3 regions of the Paenibacillus sp. S-12 genome follow, and region 2 is predicted to be linked to each of the others. Evidence: riboswitches for the same ligand, from Rfam matches in the RefSeq annotation. Region 2 holds a riboswitch; each other region holds the start of a gene.
What was found. Region 2 has a riboswitch for cobalamin ahead of NO352_RS17635 (ABC transporter substrate-binding protein). Riboswitches for the same ligand answer to the same signal wherever they lie in the genome.
Positions count from the first base shown of each region.

Region 1: another riboswitch for cobalamin. It lies ahead of NO352_RS07515 (1-propanol dehydrogenase PduQ); the one in region 2 lies ahead of NO352_RS17635 (ABC transporter substrate-binding protein).
Region 3: another riboswitch for cobalamin. It lies ahead of metE (5-methyltetrahydropteroyltriglutamate--homocysteine S-methyltransferase); the one in region 2 lies ahead of NO352_RS17635 (ABC transporter substrate-binding protein).

Region 1 covers NZ_JASIUF010000008.1:1,558-8,013, reverse strand. The annotation lists gene eutA (ethanolamine ammonia-lyase reactivating factor EutA) at 1-515, opposite strand, end outside; gene NO352_RS07535 (sensor histidine kinase) at 699-2,126, opposite strand; gene NO352_RS07530 (ANTAR domain-containing response regulator) at 2,119-2,691, opposite strand; gene NO352_RS07525 (EutP/PduV family microcompartment system protein) at 2,766-3,197, opposite strand; gene NO352_RS07520 (BMC domain-containing protein) at 3,210-3,569, opposite strand; gene NO352_RS07515 (1-propanol dehydrogenase PduQ) at 3,766-4,908, opposite strand; adenosylcobalamin (AdoCbl) riboswitch at 5,294-5,446, opposite strand; gene NO352_RS07510 (DUF3021 family protein) at 6,179-6,439, opposite strand.
Region 2 covers NZ_JASIUF010000018.1:50,522-56,977, reverse strand. The annotation lists gene cobD (threonine-phosphate decarboxylase CobD) at 127-1,221, shown strand; gene NO352_RS17650 (adenosylcobinamide amidohydrolase) at 1,249-1,968, shown strand; gene cbiB (adenosylcobinamide-phosphate synthase CbiB) at 2,008-2,973, shown strand; gene NO352_RS17640 (histidine phosphatase family protein) at 3,005-3,886, shown strand; cobalamin riboswitch at 4,080-4,303, shown strand; gene NO352_RS17635 (ABC transporter substrate-binding protein) at 4,740-5,738, shown strand; gene NO352_RS17630 (FecCD family ABC transporter permease) at 5,756-6,456, shown strand, end outside.
Region 3 covers NZ_JASIUF010000005.1:671,038-677,493, reverse strand. The annotation lists gene glsA (glutaminase A) at 1-157, opposite strand, end outside; gene NO352_RS05965 (DnaJ family domain-containing protein) at 310-714, opposite strand; gene NO352_RS05960 (DUF3939 domain-containing protein) at 873-1,367, opposite strand; gene metE (5-methyltetrahydropteroyltriglutamate--homocysteine S-methyltransferase) at 1,728-4,052, opposite strand; cobalamin riboswitch at 4,375-4,566, opposite strand; gene NO352_RS05950 (HesB/YadR/YfhF family protein) at 4,764-5,054, opposite strand; gene NO352_RS05945 (heavy metal translocating P-type ATPase) at 5,253-6,456, opposite strand, start outside.

The DNA.
Region 1 (6,456 bases), on a different contig from region 2:
CATCCTGTATCGATAAGATCGCCGTTAGCGAACAGCGCCAAATTACTTGTGCCGCCGCCAATATCGATATTGACGATAGAAGTGGAATGCTCCTTGGAATACGTATGGGCGCCGGCACCTTTAGCTGCAATAATGCTTTCCAGATCCGGGCCTGCTGTTGCGACGACGAAATCACCGGCGAATCCGCTTAACGAGAGTACAGCTTCATTGGCATTTTCCTTGCGGGCCGTCTCGCCGGTAATAATGACCGCACCTGTCTGAATGTCTTCCTTGCGAATGCCCGCCTTCTCGTACTGCTCCTGAATGAATACCTGAATCTTCTGCATATCGATTCGATTGTCTTCCATTACAGGCGTGAAGCATATATCGCTTCGATACACGACTTCTTTATCTGTAATGACTAGACGCGGCACCGAGAAAGAAGACGCCAGATTTTGAATATGGAGCTTCGACAGCACAATCTGAGTTGTCGATGTCCCCATATCGATGCCGACACTAAGCAATTGCTCTTCCACTTCGTTCACCCCCATCCATTGATTTCAAATTGAACATTCGGGCATCAATTTTCCCCTTGATTGCGGTACAATTTAAAAGCGAATAAAAAAAGGCTTAAAGTACTGCCGAATTCCGATAAAAACCGGAACCGGTCAACTTTAAGCCTCTTTGCTTCTAAAACTACGCCCTTGTAGTCCGAATATTCATTTTTTGAACGTAAACGTAACAGCAGTGCCATCATCGCCAGAAGCGATTGTCAGCTTTCCCTTCAGCTTATCCTTCACATAGCTGCGAACAATAGATAACCCCAAGCTTTTGCGCGGAGCGTCTTCTACCGCAAAGCCTGTCCCATTATCAGCCACGATGACAGTCACGAGATCGCCTTCCGCTTGCGCGTGAACCGTAATCTTGCCCTGCGTGCAATCGCCAAACGCATGCTCATAACTATTGTGAAGCAGCTCGCTCACGATGAGCGCAATATCCACTGTGCGGTCGCTATCCAGACAAATGCTCTGCGTCGACGTGATGTCCATCTCAATCGCATGGCAATGTAAAAAGCAGCGCTCGATATTCGTTGCAATGAGCCGAATAACGTCCAGCAGATCCACTTGCGCATCAATTTCCGTTGATAACAGCTCATGGGTGGCCGCAATCGCCAATACCCGGCTGACGCTGTCGTCCAGACACTTTTTGGCCTCAGGGCTCTTGCACTGACGTCCTTGAATGCGCAGCAGCGATGCTACCGTCTGCAAATTATTTTTTACACGATGGTGAATTTCACGGATCGCTACCGATTTCGAAATGATTTCTGCTTCCTTGTCTTTAATCTCGGTCACATCGTGCAGGATGACGCCTACACATAAATCCTTCTCCTCAATAAACAACCGCTTCACTTGAAAATAGCGGCCCGCTGCCTTCACGTCAGTCGTGAGCGGACAGCACGGTGAAGATGAATGCTGCTTCATCACCTCAGAGAACATCGTCCGATCAAGCGACAGATTGTCATAATGCAAGCCCTGTATATCCTCCAAATAACCAAGCTGCCTGTAATATGCGTCTGCCTGCTTATTTTTCAGTTTCAAAAATCCGTACTTGTCGAATACGAGAACGGCATCCTCCAACTGATTGATGAGCGAATCCTTGAACCGCAGCATTGCCGTAAGCATTGAAGACATTTCACCATCTTCATAAGGCACACCTGATCCCATATTGAAGTGGGCTTGGATATTGTCGCTTACATCTTTCTCGTAAATGACGACCGCAATTACGCCATCTTGATTTTTCATCGGATAGACGGTCTGCCGAACAAGGTGATTCTCCTGCGTGTTGGCAACCAGACCCTGCGACATCATTCCGGTCTCCAGCGTTCTCAGTACGCCAGGCTCATTCTCGCGCAGCGCCTTCTCGCCTGTGACCGGCCGCTTGTACAGCGACTTTCCTTCATTTGGTCGACGGTGATACACGACGATAGCCTCATTCGCTACACTGGACAGCACGTCAATGAACACATCGTCCTGAACGTCGGTATTCTCAAAAGACTCGGCGATTTCACAAATCCATGCAATGTCCGCTTCGGACAACCCCGTATGCAGCCTGCACAACTTCCCAATTCGTTCTTTGAAATCAATCATAGGACATGACGATCGTGGTAGCGATTTCAATCATCGGACATCGTCTATCCATACTCAATTTGCGCAAGGTTTGATAGGCTTCCTCTTCGGTGTAGCCATTTTCCTTCATCAGAATCCCTTTTGCCTTCTCAACCGCTTTACGCTCTTCCATCTTCTGCGTCAGCTTCGATAGATTCTGCTCCAACTTGCGTATTTCCTTGCCTTTTGCGATGGTCACTTCCACCATGGGAATGAACGACTTTTCATCAAGCGGCTTTACCAGATAGCCAAGCGCACCGACAGCCGAGGCTTTCTCGATGGTTTGCTTGTCGCTGAAGGCGGTTAAGAGAAGAATTCCTCCCGCCAGCTGCTCTGATAAGATTCGTTTACTAGCCTTAAGCCCATCGAGGATGGGCATTTGAACATCCATGATGACGAGGTCTGGCAGATGCTTCTTGCATAATTCGATGGCTTCAAATCCATCGGAAGCTTCGCCTACTACATTGTAGTCCGCCTCTTCGAGCATCTCACGAATATCCATTCTTGTAATAGGTTCGTCATCGACTATTACAATTTTTCCATTCATGTGTCATGCACCTCATTGTCTGCCGTTATTTGCTTGTCTACCGGTATTCCGCTTCTTGCAGTAGAATAAACCGTTTACGCCTCCAAATATTGCCGAAGCGCCTCCACTCCCACATTCTCTATCGTCGAGACTTCAAAAATCCGTTCCACACCAGCCGCTTGAAGGTGAGCTCTCGCTTGCGCGATTTCCTCCTGCGACTGTGCCAGCTCCACCTTGGTTACCACGCCGATAACCGGCTTGGCGAATACGGTTGCGAAGGCGGGTGGAAAGTAACTGTCTTCCTTCGTGCAATCTTGCACAAGCCCGATTACATCTGCATCTACGCTCGATACGAGCAGCATCTTGTACAAATATCGATTCTCGATGCACTCCCCCGGCGTATCAATCGCTTGGTCGAAGCTTTCGATCGCTTGCGTTTTTTTATAGGCAATTTCTTCACCATGCAGCCATTGGCACAGCGTTGTCTTGCCTGAACCGGTGCTTCCGGCGAAAATAATTTTTTTCATCAGCTTCTTCACCTACGTTCTTGTAATGTTCGCAGCAGCAGAGAAGCCTAAAATATTTTGCAAGCCAAGCAGCACTTCACTTATAGCAGATTCAACGGAGGATACATCGCCTGTAATCACAAGCGATCCGCTAAAGCGATCGACAAAGCCGATTTGTACTCCAGCAGCCTTCGTTGCGATATCCGCTGCTATAATAGATGCCTCGCTTGGTGTTATGGTCATGACGCCGATTGAATCGTGCGCATCGCTGCCCAATCCCAACTTTTTGTAGATGTCCGGGTTCGGATTCGCGATAATATGAGCCAATGTGACCTGTTTACCAGGCACGTACTCTTGGATAACGCGTTGTTTTTCATTCTGGTGTTGCTCCATACCATCATCTCACTCTCATGTCAGAAAACACGTGAAATTGCTGTAAAAAACATAAAAGCCCCTTAAAAGTTCACGCAGGAATTTTTAAGAAGCCTCTTCGCTTGGTTTTGTATGCAACACGCCGTTGTGTTACCTTTACTATATTTTAATACTGCAAACGTTGTCAATACACATTCAGACAAAATTCGACGCAATCTCAAGATTGAAACATTTTGTTCAAAATTTCGGCCACATCCCCTGCCGTTGGCACGCGAGGATTCGTCGCCGTGCAGCCATCCTTCAGCGCTCCCTCGGCAATCGAGTCCCTCATTTCATCCAGCAGCGCCTGATCAACTCCACATTCCTTCAGCGTATACGGCATCTGCAGTTGTTTCTGCAGCTGCTTGATCGCTTGTACAAGGCTGCGAACACCGCTCTTTGGATTTGGTGCGGACAGTCCCAAGCTCTTGGCGATTTCTGCGTAGCGAACTGCGGCAGCAGTGCTCTCTTCCCTGCCATACCCTGGTTTATAATTCGCATTGAATTCAATGACATGCGGGAGCAGCATTGCATTCATGCGGCCATGCGCAATTTTGAATTTGGCCCCTGCGACATGCGCAATGCCATGATTCAGTCCGAGCGAAGTAATGTTGAATGCCATACCCGCTATGCAGGATGCATTATGCATTTTCTCACGCGCTTCTAAATCACTGCCATCCTTATAGGCTCTTGGCAAATAAGCAAATACCAACTTGATAGCCTTCTCTGCCAGCGCATCCGATATATCGTTCGCCTTCGTAGATACATAAGCTTCGATTGCATGCGTCAACACATCCATTCCGGTATCAGCCGTAATGAAGTCTGGAACACTCTTAACCAGTTCCGGATCTAATATCGCCTCTTGCGGCAGCATCTCATCGGATACGAGCGGGTATTTAATGTTTTTCTGCTTATCACTGATTACCGAAAATGATGTCACCTCGGAGCCCGTCCCACTTGTCGTCGGGATTGCCACGAATGGAATGTCTTGCTGGTTCAGCAGCTTTTGTGCAAACAGCTTCATCGCCTTGGCCGCATCAATAGCGGAGCCGCCGCCGATAGCAATAATCAAGTCGGTGTTGAATGCGCCTAATGCCTCTACACCTTCTGTGACAATCTCAACCGGCGGATCTGGTACGATGTTGCTGAAAATATATTGCTCATTGCTGTCATGCAGCCGATCGAATACCATGTTGATCATCCCTGATTTGACCATAAAAGGATCGGTAACGATGAAAATACGCTTATTGCGCCATTCCATCAGACGATCCAGCGCACCATGACCCATGTAGAGATCGGCTTTAATCGAAAGTTTGTCCACGTAAAGCACCTCCAAGGAGTAGTTACAACAAAAAAAGAGGCCTCTCAAAGGAATAGTTCCCTTTAAAAAGCCTCTTTGCTTGTTATGTTGTCTGCACGCCATTGTGCAGCTTATCATTCAATTGTCATTTATACTGTACATCGTAATGCAAACATGCGTCAACCGCAATGTCGACGATTTCATCATTACGACAAATCTTCTGCAAAAAAATTGGGACATGCACACCATTGTGCATATGATTCTTCATCGTTGAAAAATGTCCCGCTTGCTTTTATTTATACGTCTTCGTATGTTTGGCGGCGAGCACCCGGCCCCTCCGACAGCATTGTCGGCAGCCTTCAAGCAATGTAAAAAAGCCTAGCGAGGCGGTATCGTCACTAGACTTGTAAACCAGTCACTTTCGCCTCGAAATGACTGGCCTGGCAAAGTTACTAGACAAAAGACCTGACTTAAGACCGAGCTCATCGGCCTATTACAGTGGCGGGACCGCGTTGGATTTGCACCAAACTTCCATTGTCTATAACTTCTTCTATTGTGCATGACGTGAATGGTCGTCCATTCGACATAATTATAGCACAAACGATCTGAATGGCAATATGAAAAAAATAAAAGATAAAAGAATTGAGGATTTGCTCGTCATTATGTCCCCGCAGATGTGAAGCACCCTGCCCTTTGAGATAGCAATCGAAAAACTCTACTAGAATATGATTCATCGTCTCAAGACAGTAAATGGATCAATCTCTGCCCTGCCGCCCTGCAGCATATTGGACAAAAGCGGGGAAACCAGAGACAGGTTTGTAAGAGGGCTGGAGTTAAAGCGATGACAACGAGCAGAAGCATAGCAATTGCATTCTGATAACGCGGCTGCTTCTATATTTTTTCGTTCCTCTTTGCTGCGTATGAGCGTCCACACTCCAAGAAGCGCCCAAACAAGCAGCAAAAGTCTAAGCCCCAGCCAACGGAAGCTCCATTCAATAACCGACGCCAATGTGAAAATTAGGAATGCTGCAAACGCGCCAAGCCTTATCATGGCTTTGATCTTTTTCTGATATGACTTTGTACAAATGCGGTATAGTGCAAAAGATATCTCACAAACAGCTGCAATGATCAAAATTATGATTTCTATTATCCAAATTCAATCCTCCTCTGCTTCATCAGTGCAGCATCAGCATAATTAACGATTGGTGCAGAGTAAATATGTACGACACTATGCTGTAGGAATAACAAAGTAAGCTAAAAAAAAGACGAGGTAAGCTGCTGCTTCCCCGTCTTATTGAACTTCATCATTTTTTAGTTTTCGCAACTGCTCGTTGATTTTCGTTGCGACCTTCCTATCACTGCTCCATCCAAGCCAACGGACGAGAAGGGAGATAATTGCGATTTCAACTGCGACTATCATTGTGCCAACTGCTCCCGTTACCCAGCCCATCCAATTCGTGAATGTAAGCATCACAACTTCTACGATTACAAAATGGATCAAAATTCGCATACGCATTCCCTTTTCACTGATATCAGCAGGAAAATGGAACATAAGACTTGGCAAGACCC
Region 2 (6,456 bases):
TTCCGCATAATGGACGAGTAGAAATGATTATTGAAAACTGGTCGAGCTCCGTCTGGGTGGAGCTGTACATAGAATTTATTCAACCATTGGACAAATTTACTGGACATCCTTGGGAGGAAGACAGCAATGAGCACAGTTGAACGATTCGGACATGGCGGGGATGTATGGACAGCCGCGGATGCATTTGGAGTAGACAGTAAAGCGCTGCTGGATTTCAGTGCCAATATTAACCCGCTTGGGCCGCCGACGGCCGTTATGGAGCGCCTCAGGAATGAGATGATGGCTTCTATTGTTCATTATCCGGATCCTGGGCACCGGAAGATGAAGAAAGCATTAGCTGCGAAACTGGGAGTAGGCGAGGATTATATTAGCATCGGAAACGGAGCTGCAGAGTGCATGGCCCTGCTGCTGTTGGCAATTCGTCCCCAACGGGTTGGCGTCATTGCGCCTTGCTTCTCTGAATATGAGACGCTGTCACGCAAGTTCGGGTCTGAAGTAATCCATGTAGTGGGCAGCGAAGATAACGACTTCTGCGCGACTGAAGCACAACTGTCTGAGCTTATTTCGAAAACTGATGTGGTGTTTATTGGACATCCAAACAATCCGAATGGTGCCTTGTACGAGCGCGCATTGCTGGAAAGACTTGCAGTGTTAGCAGAGGCGGCTTCAACGATTCTTGTTATCGATGAAGCCTTTATTGACTTTGCGAATGAAGAAGAAATGTCTCTTGTTCCAATCGTATATCGCTGCCCAAATCTTATTGTTGTTCGTTCATTAACGAAGTTTTACGCCATTCCCGGACTGCGCCTTGGATATGCGATTGCCCAGCCGCAGCATATTGAGGCGATGCTGCGCATGCAAGTGGCATGGAGTGTCAATGGCTTGGCTCTCGCGGCTGGCGAAGCCTTATTGTCGGACGAGCAAGCGGAACCATATGCGAATGCGACGCGGGCGCTCATTGCTGAAGAGCGAGCTGTTTTGCGCAAGCAACTGCATGCACTAGGGATACGGACGTGGCCAAGCGTGGCGAATTTTTTATTGTGCCGAGCTCCGGAGGGGTGGACGGCGAAGTTGCTTCAGGCAGAATTATGCCGCGCAGGTATTCTGATACGCAATTGTGATATGTATGCTGGGCTCACGGAGAGAGACTTCCGAATCGCAGTCAAGGATCGACGAGCGAACGGAATTGTAGCGTCAGCACTTGCAGCTGTGTTACAGTAAACAAACACAGAATTGAGGGGAAGCGGGATGCAGCCATATCGAGAGGGGAAACGCTCCTATCTATCTCAGTATATCGCAGGAGTACATATTCACTGGGAGGATGCTCAAGTCGCTGTTGAGCTGCCGCAAACTGCACCAATATGGAGCAGTGCTGTATACCATGGCGGGCAATGGATGGGGAATCGCATTTTGAACCAAATGGTTCATTATCAATTCGACTGCACTGATCCAGCAGAATATCTGCGGCTTTCGTGTATGGAAAGTGGCTATGTACCGGAACAGACGGTGGGGCTCTTGACGGCTGCAAAAGTTAGTCATGCCTCTGTTGTCGAGCAGGAAGCGGATGAATGCTCGCTGCTGTGCATCACAACGGCGGGGACATCCAATGCGACACGTTCAGGCATGCCGCGGCGTGTATTTTCAGCCTATGAATCGTTGAAGCCAGGCACGATCAATTCAATTCTTGTATTGGATGGGAAGCTGTCCAATGCGGCGATATTGAATCTATTCATGACGGCTACAGAGGCCAAATGTGCAGCGCTGTCTGATCTTGGCATCATAGACGCTGAAACGGGACGCGTTGCCACAGGAACGACTACGGATGCGATTGCACTTGCAGTAATAGACAGCGGTCGGTATGAACCCGTGCACAATTATGCGGGAACAGCGACAACATTGGGACATGCAGTTGGGCAGCTCGTTTATAACACTGTATATGAATCCGTGAAGACTCAGCATGAAGCGTAACCGCTAACGAGCGGAACAACCTACTAGGGTGGGAGAAACATGACAGCAGCGCTTATCATAATAGCAGCATACATATGGGATCGGATTGTTGGCGACCCGCAGGCGATTCCACACCCGGTCATTGGTATAGGGAAAGGGATTAGAGCCGTAGAGCGATTCATACGCCGGATCAGCCCTTCTGAGAGAGCGCTCAAGCCGCTTGGAATTTTGCTGCCGTTTGTTGTAGTTGGCGGCACGTATGGAGTGACCTGGCTTGTTCTAAAAGGGATGTACCATGTTCATGATTATATCGGATGGGCAGCCGAAGCATTGTTGATTGGAACAACAATTGCGGCAAAAGGACTGAAGGATGCAGGGATGGCTGTGTATCGGAGGCTGAAAGAGCAGGATTTAGAGAGTGCTCGTCGAGAAGTCGGCATGATTGTCGGCCGCGATACAGAGCAATTGGATGAACCGGAGGTCGTACGCGCCACCGTGGAGACCGTAGCGGAGAATATTGTGGATGCGGTGATATCGCCGTTGTTCTTCGCGCTTATCGGAGGCGCACCGCTGGCAATGGCGTATCGTGCGGTTAATACGCTCGATTCCATGGTCGGCTATAAGAATGAGAAGTATGGGAATTTAGGCTGGGCGTCTGCTCGCCTTGACGATATTGCCAACTGGATACCGGCGAGAATGACAGCAGTCTTTGTCACGGTAAGTGCCTTGCTGCATCGCTATGATGCTCGCAGAGCTTGCTCAACGGCGCTGCGAGATGCGAGAAAGCATCCGAGCCCGAACAGTGGCTGGGCGGAAGCATCCGCGGCGGGAGCACTTGGCATCCGGCTTGGTGGATATAATGTGTATAAAGGAATACGTTCATTCCGCGCATATATGGGGGATACACAGCAGCCCTTGCAGGCAGAGCATATACCTGCGGTATGCAGGCTGCTACTAAGCAGCTCCACATGCTTTGTGATTGTTGCAAGTCTGCTCCTCTATATATGCGGAGGATGGCTTCTGTAGACGATTGATGAATGAAGGAGTACGAAATGGAATGAGACGGACAACTAAATGGAATGCTCCCCCTATTCATCGGAACAAGCGTCGTTTAGGAGCATTGAAAACCAATAGGAAACGAGTCAATATGACAAGGCATATATTACGAAAAAAGAGTCAAACGAACAGCAAGATTGTACGCTTCGCGCTTGTACGCCACGGCTTGACGAAAGAGAATACAGAGCGGCGCTACATTAGCTATTCAGATGTGCCGCTGCTGCCGGATTCCACTGAAGAACTGAGAGGGCTTCGCCGCGCAGTGGCACATCCGTCACCGCTTCTATATACGAGCGATATGCGGCGCTGCCGCGATACGCTTGCTTATTTGCGTCCGCGCGACAGCAGGCAAGCTGTAGAGGATACAAGATTGCGAGAGTATGACTTCGGCATGTGGGAAGGCTTGACCTACAATGATTTGAAGGAGGATCCTCAGTATCGCAGATGGCTGGACGATTCTTCAGCCGTCCAGCCGCCGCGCGGGGAGCCATGGCAGTCCTTCTGCACGCGCACCGCGCATGTATGGTGGGAAGTGCTGCGGAACGCGCGCGAATCCTTCGGCAGCAGCTGCGGCATACACGCGGAGCGTCAGGAATGCGCTGCCCGTCGTCGGCCGCATCATTCTTCCCCGCTTCCCCGTGGGCGGGTGATGCGGTGCAAGCCGAGCCGGATGCGGCAAACATATGGCAGCGGACTTGCCCCGCGGCCGGATGTTGTCATTGTTACACACGGAGGCGTCGTACGTCGATTATATACGCTGGCTTTTCCACGAAAATCATTTTGGGAAGCGGCAGCGCCAATCGGCGGCGGGATCATGATTACAGCGAAGCAATGTGCGCGCAAATGGAAGTTCTTGCGAGCGGAACGTCTGCCAAGCAAATGAGGAAGCATGCGCTAACAGGCTAATATCATCGCAGCAATGATGTATTCTATTGCAAGTGGTGGGCTTTTCCCCTATAATCTAATATCGAGTTTAGGACTTAGATAACGAAATTATTCGATGTTGAATATTCGCGATACTTCAGGTCCTTGGGGAATCATAACGGGATTGATCCATGAATGTTATTGTACAGCAATGGGGCTGTATGGGTTGAAATGCCGGGATGTGTGATATTTGTACCCAGGGTTAAAAGGGAAGCCGGTGTGAACCCGGCGCGGTCCCGCCACTGTGAATGGAGTGTTGTGCTCATTAGGCCACTGTCTAATTGATCAGCAGGTATGGTATCCGCTGATAAGGATGGGAAGGCGAGCTCAACGTATTCTCCTAAGTCAGGAAACCTGCCTGAAGATAGACGAGTTGTATCCTTCGCGGAGAGGAGCACGTCATTGGCGTAATGCATCAGGCAACATGGCAGCTTAGCTGCTGGCCCCTGTATCTAGGTGTCTGCTGGATATTGCGATAGATGACAATGTGTTCCCCTGGATCGAAGGATCGGGGGTTTTTTGCTGTATAAGCAAGCATTTCATAACCATAAGCGCTTATACACGACAGCAATGCAATTTGATGTAAATGCACAGCACGAATGTATATCACGAATTCAGTCACATGAAGAGGTACAGCTTAGGTATATGCAAGTGCTCATTGACAACCGATACCCGCAGGGGAGTATAACTTTAGGCAATTGCAACTTGTCACGCAATTTCGTTACGCATGGTGGCGAATGGAACCGCTTTACGCTTGCACATTTGGTACAGAGGTAAGACGAGGAAAGAATGACGCGAGGGAGAGATAAAACATGAACAAATGGTTGAACAAATCGGTTGCGGCGCTGCTGGCGCTTATGCTGACAGTAGGACTTGCGGCTTGCGGCAACAAGGATGCGGCTAAACCCGCTGAAAATACGGCTGCTCAGCAAGAGACCAACAACACTGCCTCTGAACAACCGAAGCAGGATGATCTGAAAACGAAATATCCACTGACTGTTAAAGATGCAACAGGCGAAGAATTTACCTTCGAAAAAGCGCCTGAACGTATAGTGTCTGTATCTCCAGCAGAGACAGAGTCCTTGTTCGCACTTGGATTGGATGCTCAAATCGTTGGTGTTTCTGATTTTGATGATTATCCGGAAGCAGCGAAGTCCAAAGAGAAAATGGGCGGCATTACGAAGCCGAATGAAGAGGCAATTATTAAAGCCAAGCCGGACATCGTGTTCACAGGCATCTCCATGAAGGAGCCAGTTGTGAAAAAGTTCCGCGAGCTTGGAATTAAAATATTCAAGGTCGAGCCAAAAACGTACGATGATGTGATTACCAATATCGAATTGTATGGTCAAATTACAGACCATCAAGCGGAAGCGAAGACAGTCGTTGACAACATGAAGCAAGTGCGTGATGACGTAAAGAATGCGGTCCAAAGCGCGGAGAAGAAGAAGGTCTACATTGAATTCTCCCCAGGCTGGACAGTAGGCAGCGGCGAGTTCATGAACGAGCTGATTGAAATGGCGGGCGGCACAAACGTTGCGGCTGATTCAGCTGGCTGGATTCAAATTAACGAAGAAAATATTATTAAATCCAATCCGGATGTAATCATGTTCACACAAGGTGTAGTGGATTCCGAGACGAACAAGTCCTTGGAAGAAATTATTCGTGGACGCAGCGGTTGGAACAATATCAATGCAATTAAGAACAATCAAGTAATTGGTGTGGATCAGAACCTGATCAGCCGTCCGGGACCACGTGTTGCTGACGGATTGAAGGCTGTTGCGAAGGCGATTCATCCGGACTTGGTGAAATAATCGTCGTGGAGAGAACGATGAATAAAATGGTTGGGTATGGAGGAGCGGGTATTGCGCTTCTCCTTTTGTCCGTTGTGGGATGTTTGGCTGTAGGGTCAGTACGAATGCCAATGGGAGAAATTGCACAAATTCTGCTCCATCATATTCCGGGCATGGATCAAGTAATTCCGGTTACATGGGATGATGCCTCTGCGCAAATTATGATGAAGGTACGCTTCCCTCGTGTTCTGCTGGCTCTGCTCGTCGGAGCGGCACTCGGTGTAGCGGGAACTGCATTTCAAGGGGTATTGCGCAATCCACTGGCAGACCCGTATACATTAGGGGTATCTTCTGGCGCTTCTGTGGGAGCCGCTTTGCTTATTTACTTTGGCCTGCAATATGCACTGTTCGGCGAATGGACTATACCTGTCGTCGCATTCGCAACAGGGGTGGCAACCTTGATGGTGGTCATCAAGCTTGCCAGTGAGCAGGGCAAGATTCCGATCGAGACGCTTATTTTATCCGGGGTAGTGATGCAAGCCTTTCTTGGCTCAATTGTATCGTTTCTTGTGGCAATGACGAATCAGACGATCAATGAAATTTTATTTTGGGTAATGGGAAGCTTGGCGATGCGCGGCTGGTCCTATACGCTTGTCCTTGCTCCCTATTTGGCAGTCGGCATCGTAATTCTTATTGCATACGCAAGACCATTGAATTTGCTTGCACTAGGCGAGCGGCA
Region 3 (6,456 bases), on a different contig from region 2:
CACCTTGAATACCGAACAAGGATATGCACAGCGCGTCCTTCGGAGCACTTGCAAGCCCGGGTATATAAGAAGCGACCTCTCCATCCTGTGATACAGTCCGGCTCTCCTCTACCCATTGAGGGAGCTCTCTTCTAAGTTGTTGCCAATAGGTCGTCATACCATGTACACCTTTCCTTCCTTCTATCCCAACATTGCAATGAACCTATCTGCATTGCTCTGCTTCAATATGTACGGTTATATCTATCGTTTCATAGATAACGAATTCACATGCGTCAAATGAGCTGCTCCTGAGTCTAGTTTGTCCAATTTTCACTTCTCATCGGGAGACTTCGTGACACCGGTCACCTTGCTTACGATTTGCGATTCATATTGGGCAAACGCGGGCACAACAGTCCACCCACGCTCCTCCATCATCATCTGCAGCCGGAGTTTCCGTTCATTCAGCTGCTTCCGAGTGTCGCCTATCCTTTGCTTATCTTCTGGATCACACGCTGCAAGAAGCTCCTCCAAACGTACGATTTCACGTCCAAGATATATAGGTTCAGGCAGCAGTCCAGCATTTTGCATCATCAAATATGCAGGCCGCAATTCCTCAGGAACATGGGTCAAATCTTTCAGATCTAATGGCCTCCCTTTGCCAGGCAGTTGATCAAATGCGCCTTCCTTCATCGCTTCTTGAATTTTCTGCTCTGCCATCCATCCGATGATGTCCATGATTACGCACCTCGCTCATCATTCGACTATAAATAACGAAGACATTCCATCTAATAGGATACCACTAATCGCCCCAGAATTTTAACTGGAAAATAAACAAAAAGAGCTTATCTCCCATCATAGGAGGCAAGCTCTTGTTCCCCTATACAGTTTGAGCCTCAGTTGAGGGCTCCTTGCGTTTTATGCCAATCCTCTTCATGTGTCAGCAAAAATTGCTCGGTCGTTAAGTAAAGCGAGATTGGCGGCTTCTCTTTTAAATAGTGGCGCTGCACGAGCAAGTCATAATGAACTTGGCGATTGCGCGTGCCCGAGAGTACGGGAAGATCATCATGTTCATCCAAATAATCATCCACCGCAGCCTGCACCATATCGAGATATATCGGAATATGCTTGTCTTTCTCATCAAATATTTCGTACGTATATTGGGACATATAAAATTTCTGATCCGATTCCCCGCCCAAGTAACGGCGCAGACGCTTCAAATCAATGCTGTGATCTGCTAGCATCAGTGTTGTGCGTTTGATTTCATTCGGCATATCTTTTTCGTATTGAAGCACCGCTCTGCGCACATCCTCCACAGTCACGTGCACCCTTTTACGTACCGATGGAGAAACCTGTTTGTTCCGTTTGAACCATTGTGTAATCCAACGCATATCAGATCCCACCTTTCTGCTTCCGGAAGTAGGGTACGGGAAGATGGAAGCAGGAGATATGTATCCGCTTACATCTCTATTATACCATATCTTTTCTTCATTCGATATATCCTTATATCTCGACATCCTTTACGTATAAATAACCATTTTCGTTCTCCTTTACTCATGTCCAGAAATCAAGTTGTCCATATGCCATCTATTGCATATTTCAAATTTTAATCTTTCTTATTCCACTCCACTTTAAGAAAGAAGGGCCATCCCTGCATGGCAATCACGATGATTGCGAGAGATGACCCTTTCCTACTTAAATGATCCTATTGAGGTATAATTGCATGTTGCGGGGAGTGGTAATGAACAAGCTTATGCTTCAGTTGATACGGCCGCTGCATGACGGGCACGAGCAAGCTTCGTTGCTTCTACCATGTTGCGCAATGCTGCTACTGTTTCAGGCTCGCGGCGAGTTTTCAGACCACAGTCCGGGTTAATCCAGAACGTCTCTACTGGAAGCACGCGCAGTGCCTGTTCGATGATTCGATCAATCTCTTCCACCGCTGGGACGCGGGGACTGTGAATGTCATAGACGCCAAGTCCGATGCCAAGCTCATAGCTTTGCTTCTCCAGCGTTCCAATCATATCGCCGCCGCTTCGTGCCGTTTCAAGTGAAATGACGTCCGCATCCATCTTGCGGATTGTGTCAACCATATCGGAGAAATCACAATAGCACATATGCGTATGCACTTGCGTTTCCGGCGCTGCTCCGCAGGTGGCAAGGCGGAACGCCAATACCGCCCAATCGGTGTAATAAACAGCATCCTCTGCCTTCAGCGGCATGCCTTCCTTTACCGCCGGCTCATCGACCTGGATCATGCCGATTCCGGCTTTCTCCAGCGCGGCAATCTCTTGGCGAAGCGCATAGGCCAGTTGGAACGCAGCTTGCTCACGCGGGATATCATCGCGGACAAAAGACCAGTTCAAGATTGTGACTGGGCCAGTAAGCATCCCTTTAACCGGTTGAGAAGTCAAGGATTGAGCAAATGCCGTTTCCTTCACTGTCATTGCCTCTGTAAACGCAACATCTCCATACAACACTGGCGGTTTCACACAGCGCGAACCGTAGGATTGAACCCATCCAAACTTTGTAAATGCGAACCCATCTAACTTTTCACCGAAATATTCGACCATATCTGTCCGTTCGAACTCGCCATGCACCAGAACGTCAATTCCGATCTCTTCTTGAATGCGGATCCATCGTGTCATTTCATCTTCTAAATACGTTTCGTATGTCTTTGCATCCCATTCGCCCTTGCGGAAACGAAGGCGAGCGCGGCGAATATCCGCAGTTTGCGGCATACTTCCGATCGTTGTTGTCGGTAGCAGCGGCAAGGAAGGCCAGCGCTTACGATGCAGCTCCTTGCGCTCTTCAAATGGAAGGCGTTCAATTCCTTTTTCTTTTTCTGTCCGAAGCAGCTCCTCCAAAGCCTGAACCACTTGCGGACGCTGTCTCGAAGGCTCATTGCGCCAAGCTTGAACGCGAGCGCCGCTGTCTGTGAGCACTGCGCGAGTCTCCTCGCTTGGGCTTGAGAAATGACGAGCAAGCGCAGCAGTCTCCTCCAGCTTCTCGTCTGCGAACGCCAAGGCTTCTCTAACAGGGGCTGGCAATTCAATCTCCCGCTTCGCAGTCAACGGTACATGCAGCAGGCTGCATGATGGCTGTACGATCCAGCGCTCCCTCGGGACAATACCTTCCACCGATTCGAGCCAAGCCGCTGCTGCGGCTAGATCCGTACGCCAAATATTACGGCCATCAATGATACCGATGGCAAGCTGCTTCTGTTCTGGGAATCCAAATTTACGCAGTGCTGCTTCATTTCTACCTTTATCATGAACAAAATCAAGACCGAGCGTATCTACCGGAAGCGACACGAACGATTCGTAATCTGATACTGCATCGAAGTATGTTTGCACCCATAGCGACAAGCTTGGAGCCGCCTTGCGAAGCTCAGCATATATTTCCTGCACTGCCGGCCAATGTTCGTGCGGCATCTCCAGAACGAATGCCGGCTCATCCAATTGAACGGTCTTCACGCCTTCCTGCTCCAATTCACTCAAAAGCTGTCCATATACTCCAGCGAATTGACGAAGTACATTCAAGCGTTCTTCCGGTTTAATCCCTTTAATAAAGCGGACATACGTATAGGGGCCGATGATGACTGGCTTTCCTTCAATGCCATGGGCTTGCTTAGCCCTGCGATATGCTTGCAGCGGGCGGTTGACCGTCAATTGCGGAGCCTTGCCCTCCCACTCTGGCACAATGTAGTGATAGTTCGTGTTGAACCACTTCGTCATCTCGCAAGCGACGGCATCCTGTGTGCCTCGAGCCAATGCGAACAGCAAATCCGCGCTTACTTCACCTCCATTGTAGGAGAACCGTGAAGGAATCAATCCGAAAGTAGCAGTCATATCAAGCACATGATCATACCAGGTGTAATCATTGACCGGAATCAGATCAATACCTGCCTCTTGCATCGTCTTCAGGCGAACGTCATTGATGCGTTCCAGCTCATCCTCCAATTGCTCCGCAGAGCTGTTGCCTGCCCAATACTGCTCCAATGCCTTTTTCCATTCCCGGTCGTATCCGATCCGAGGGTAACCTGCTGTGCTTGTCTTGATTGAATTGGCTGTCATCATACTGCCCCTCTCATGCGTAATTTTGCCGTACGGGATTAATTGGACAATTTCTATCGCTTAACACGGAATTAGAATTGCAGTCGAACTCACTACTCCACCTTATGAGACGTTTATGGATCGCCTTGTGCATTCATTACATCCTTAATATGCAAAAAAAGACATTCCTGTCCCATAACAGAAATGTCTCGTAAACGTCCATGAAGGCATAATGGAATAGATCGTTCCTTCCGGCTCATTAGCAAAAAACACCTCATGCTAAGAGGAATCGAAATGACGATATCCATGCTTACGAACACTTCCCTATCTCCCGTAGGTACGAACAGTGTTGTCAAAACAGGCAGGTCTCCTGGCTTCAGCTTCATTGGCCATTGCAGCCTTCCCGATTCCTTACAAACCAGTGGCTCTCTCGCAATACCTCAACTGTCACAGTGGCGGGACCGCGCCGGATTTCCAACCGGCTTCCCTATTAAGCTTCGACGTTACCCGAAGCACCTGTTTCCCATATTTAATTACATTGAAAGCCGCTTTCACACATCTTCCAATTGAGAACGATTATATATCTAACCAGAGCGATTGACAAGAATTTTTTCTCAGTTTCTATTCGAAAAAAATCCTAACCCCGCCCGCTTCATTTGTACATAAGCTCCCCTTACATACACAATAGGCGAGCCTCACGGCTCGCCTAACGATCATTGATGGGGTGATATGCTAGATGACCATCCCTTCATGTACGAAAACAATATCTTCGTCCTTCTCATCCAGCGTCAATTCGCGATTATCCAAGAACCATACATCATTTTGCTCCATAAAGAACGTAATGCCGTTCACGACTTCCGTCACTGCTGGATATTGCGGACTGTCTTTCATGATGCCGAATGAATAAGGCCCTGAAGCACTGAATCCGCTGTAGCGCACAAAGATGCGCACTTGATCTCCTGCTGTAAATCCCCAATCGGCCAAAAAACGCTCGACTGCCTTCGCTGTAACGCGTAATTGCATGCTCAGACCTCCTTAATCCAACCTATCATCATTTATGATCATACCACGCGCATATATCATTTGTTAACACCAAAGTGTTTGGTACGAACATGGTCTGCGACTTTTTCCGACTGTCCGCATTACGCAGATGTTGAGCATACAACATATGTCCGTTGTCGGCAATCATCCACTATAGCTCAGAAAAGCCTCTCCTTGAAATTACAGCTTGATCCGCTGAAGACGAAGCGCATTGAGCACGACCGAGACTGAACTGAACGCCATGGCCGCGCCTGCAAGCCATGGAGCAAGCAGACCGGATGCTGCAATCGGAATGCCGAGCGTATTGTAAATAAGCGCCCAGAACAAGTTTTGCTTAATATTGCGCATCGTCCGGCGGCTCATCTCCATCGCATCAGCAATCCCGTTCAAGTCGCCGCGCATCAAAGTTACACCTGCTGTCTCCATTGCTACATCCGTCCCTGTACCGATAGCGAAGCCAATGTCAGCCGCGGCAAGCGCAGGTGCGTCGTTGATGCCATCGCCTACCATGGCAACGACTGTGCCGTCCTGCTGCAGCTCACGAACATGCTGCGCTTTTTGTTCAGGCAGCACCTCTGCAAATACATCATCAATCCCGACTTGTGAAGCGATGGCTTTCGCTGTTCGAATGTTGTCCCCTGTCATCATCACTACTCGAATCCCCATCTGATGGAGCCGCTCAATCGCCTGCTTCGAGGAAGCCTTCACCTGATCAGCTACAGCAACAATCCCTCTCCACTTGCCATCAACCGCAATCAACATCGCCGTCTTGCCTGACTGTTCCATCTCCTGCAGTGCTGCTTCCGCGTTACTGCTTACGATTCCGTTCTTCTCCATCCATCTGCGCGTCCCGACAATGATGGATTGCCCATTTACTTGAGCCTCTATGCCATATCCAGGCTCAGCGCGGAATGAAGTCGGCTCAACCGTACTAATTCCTTGCTCGGACAGTCCCTTCACAATCGCTTGCGCAAGCGGATGCTCAGACTGCTTTTCGGCAGATGCAAGCAGGGTCAAAAGCTCTGCCTTCTCCTCTTCATTCACATCAGGAAGCACAACATCGGTAAGCGAAGGTGCCCCTTCTGTTACGGTACCCGTCTTATCGAGCACAACAGTCTGAACTCGATAAGCTCCCTCTAAGTGCTCGCCTCCACGGAATAGAACACCATATTCGGCCGCACGACCCGTACCAGCCATGATGGAAGTTGGTGTAGCCAGACCTAATGCGCATGGACAAGCAATGACGAGCACAGCGATGGTACGAGATAAGGCGATACCGAAGTTCCCGGGCTCAACTGCGAAGTACCATAGCAAAAACACAAGAACTGCAATCCCAACGACGATCGGTACGAAAATGCCTGAAATTTTATCCGCAATCCGCTGA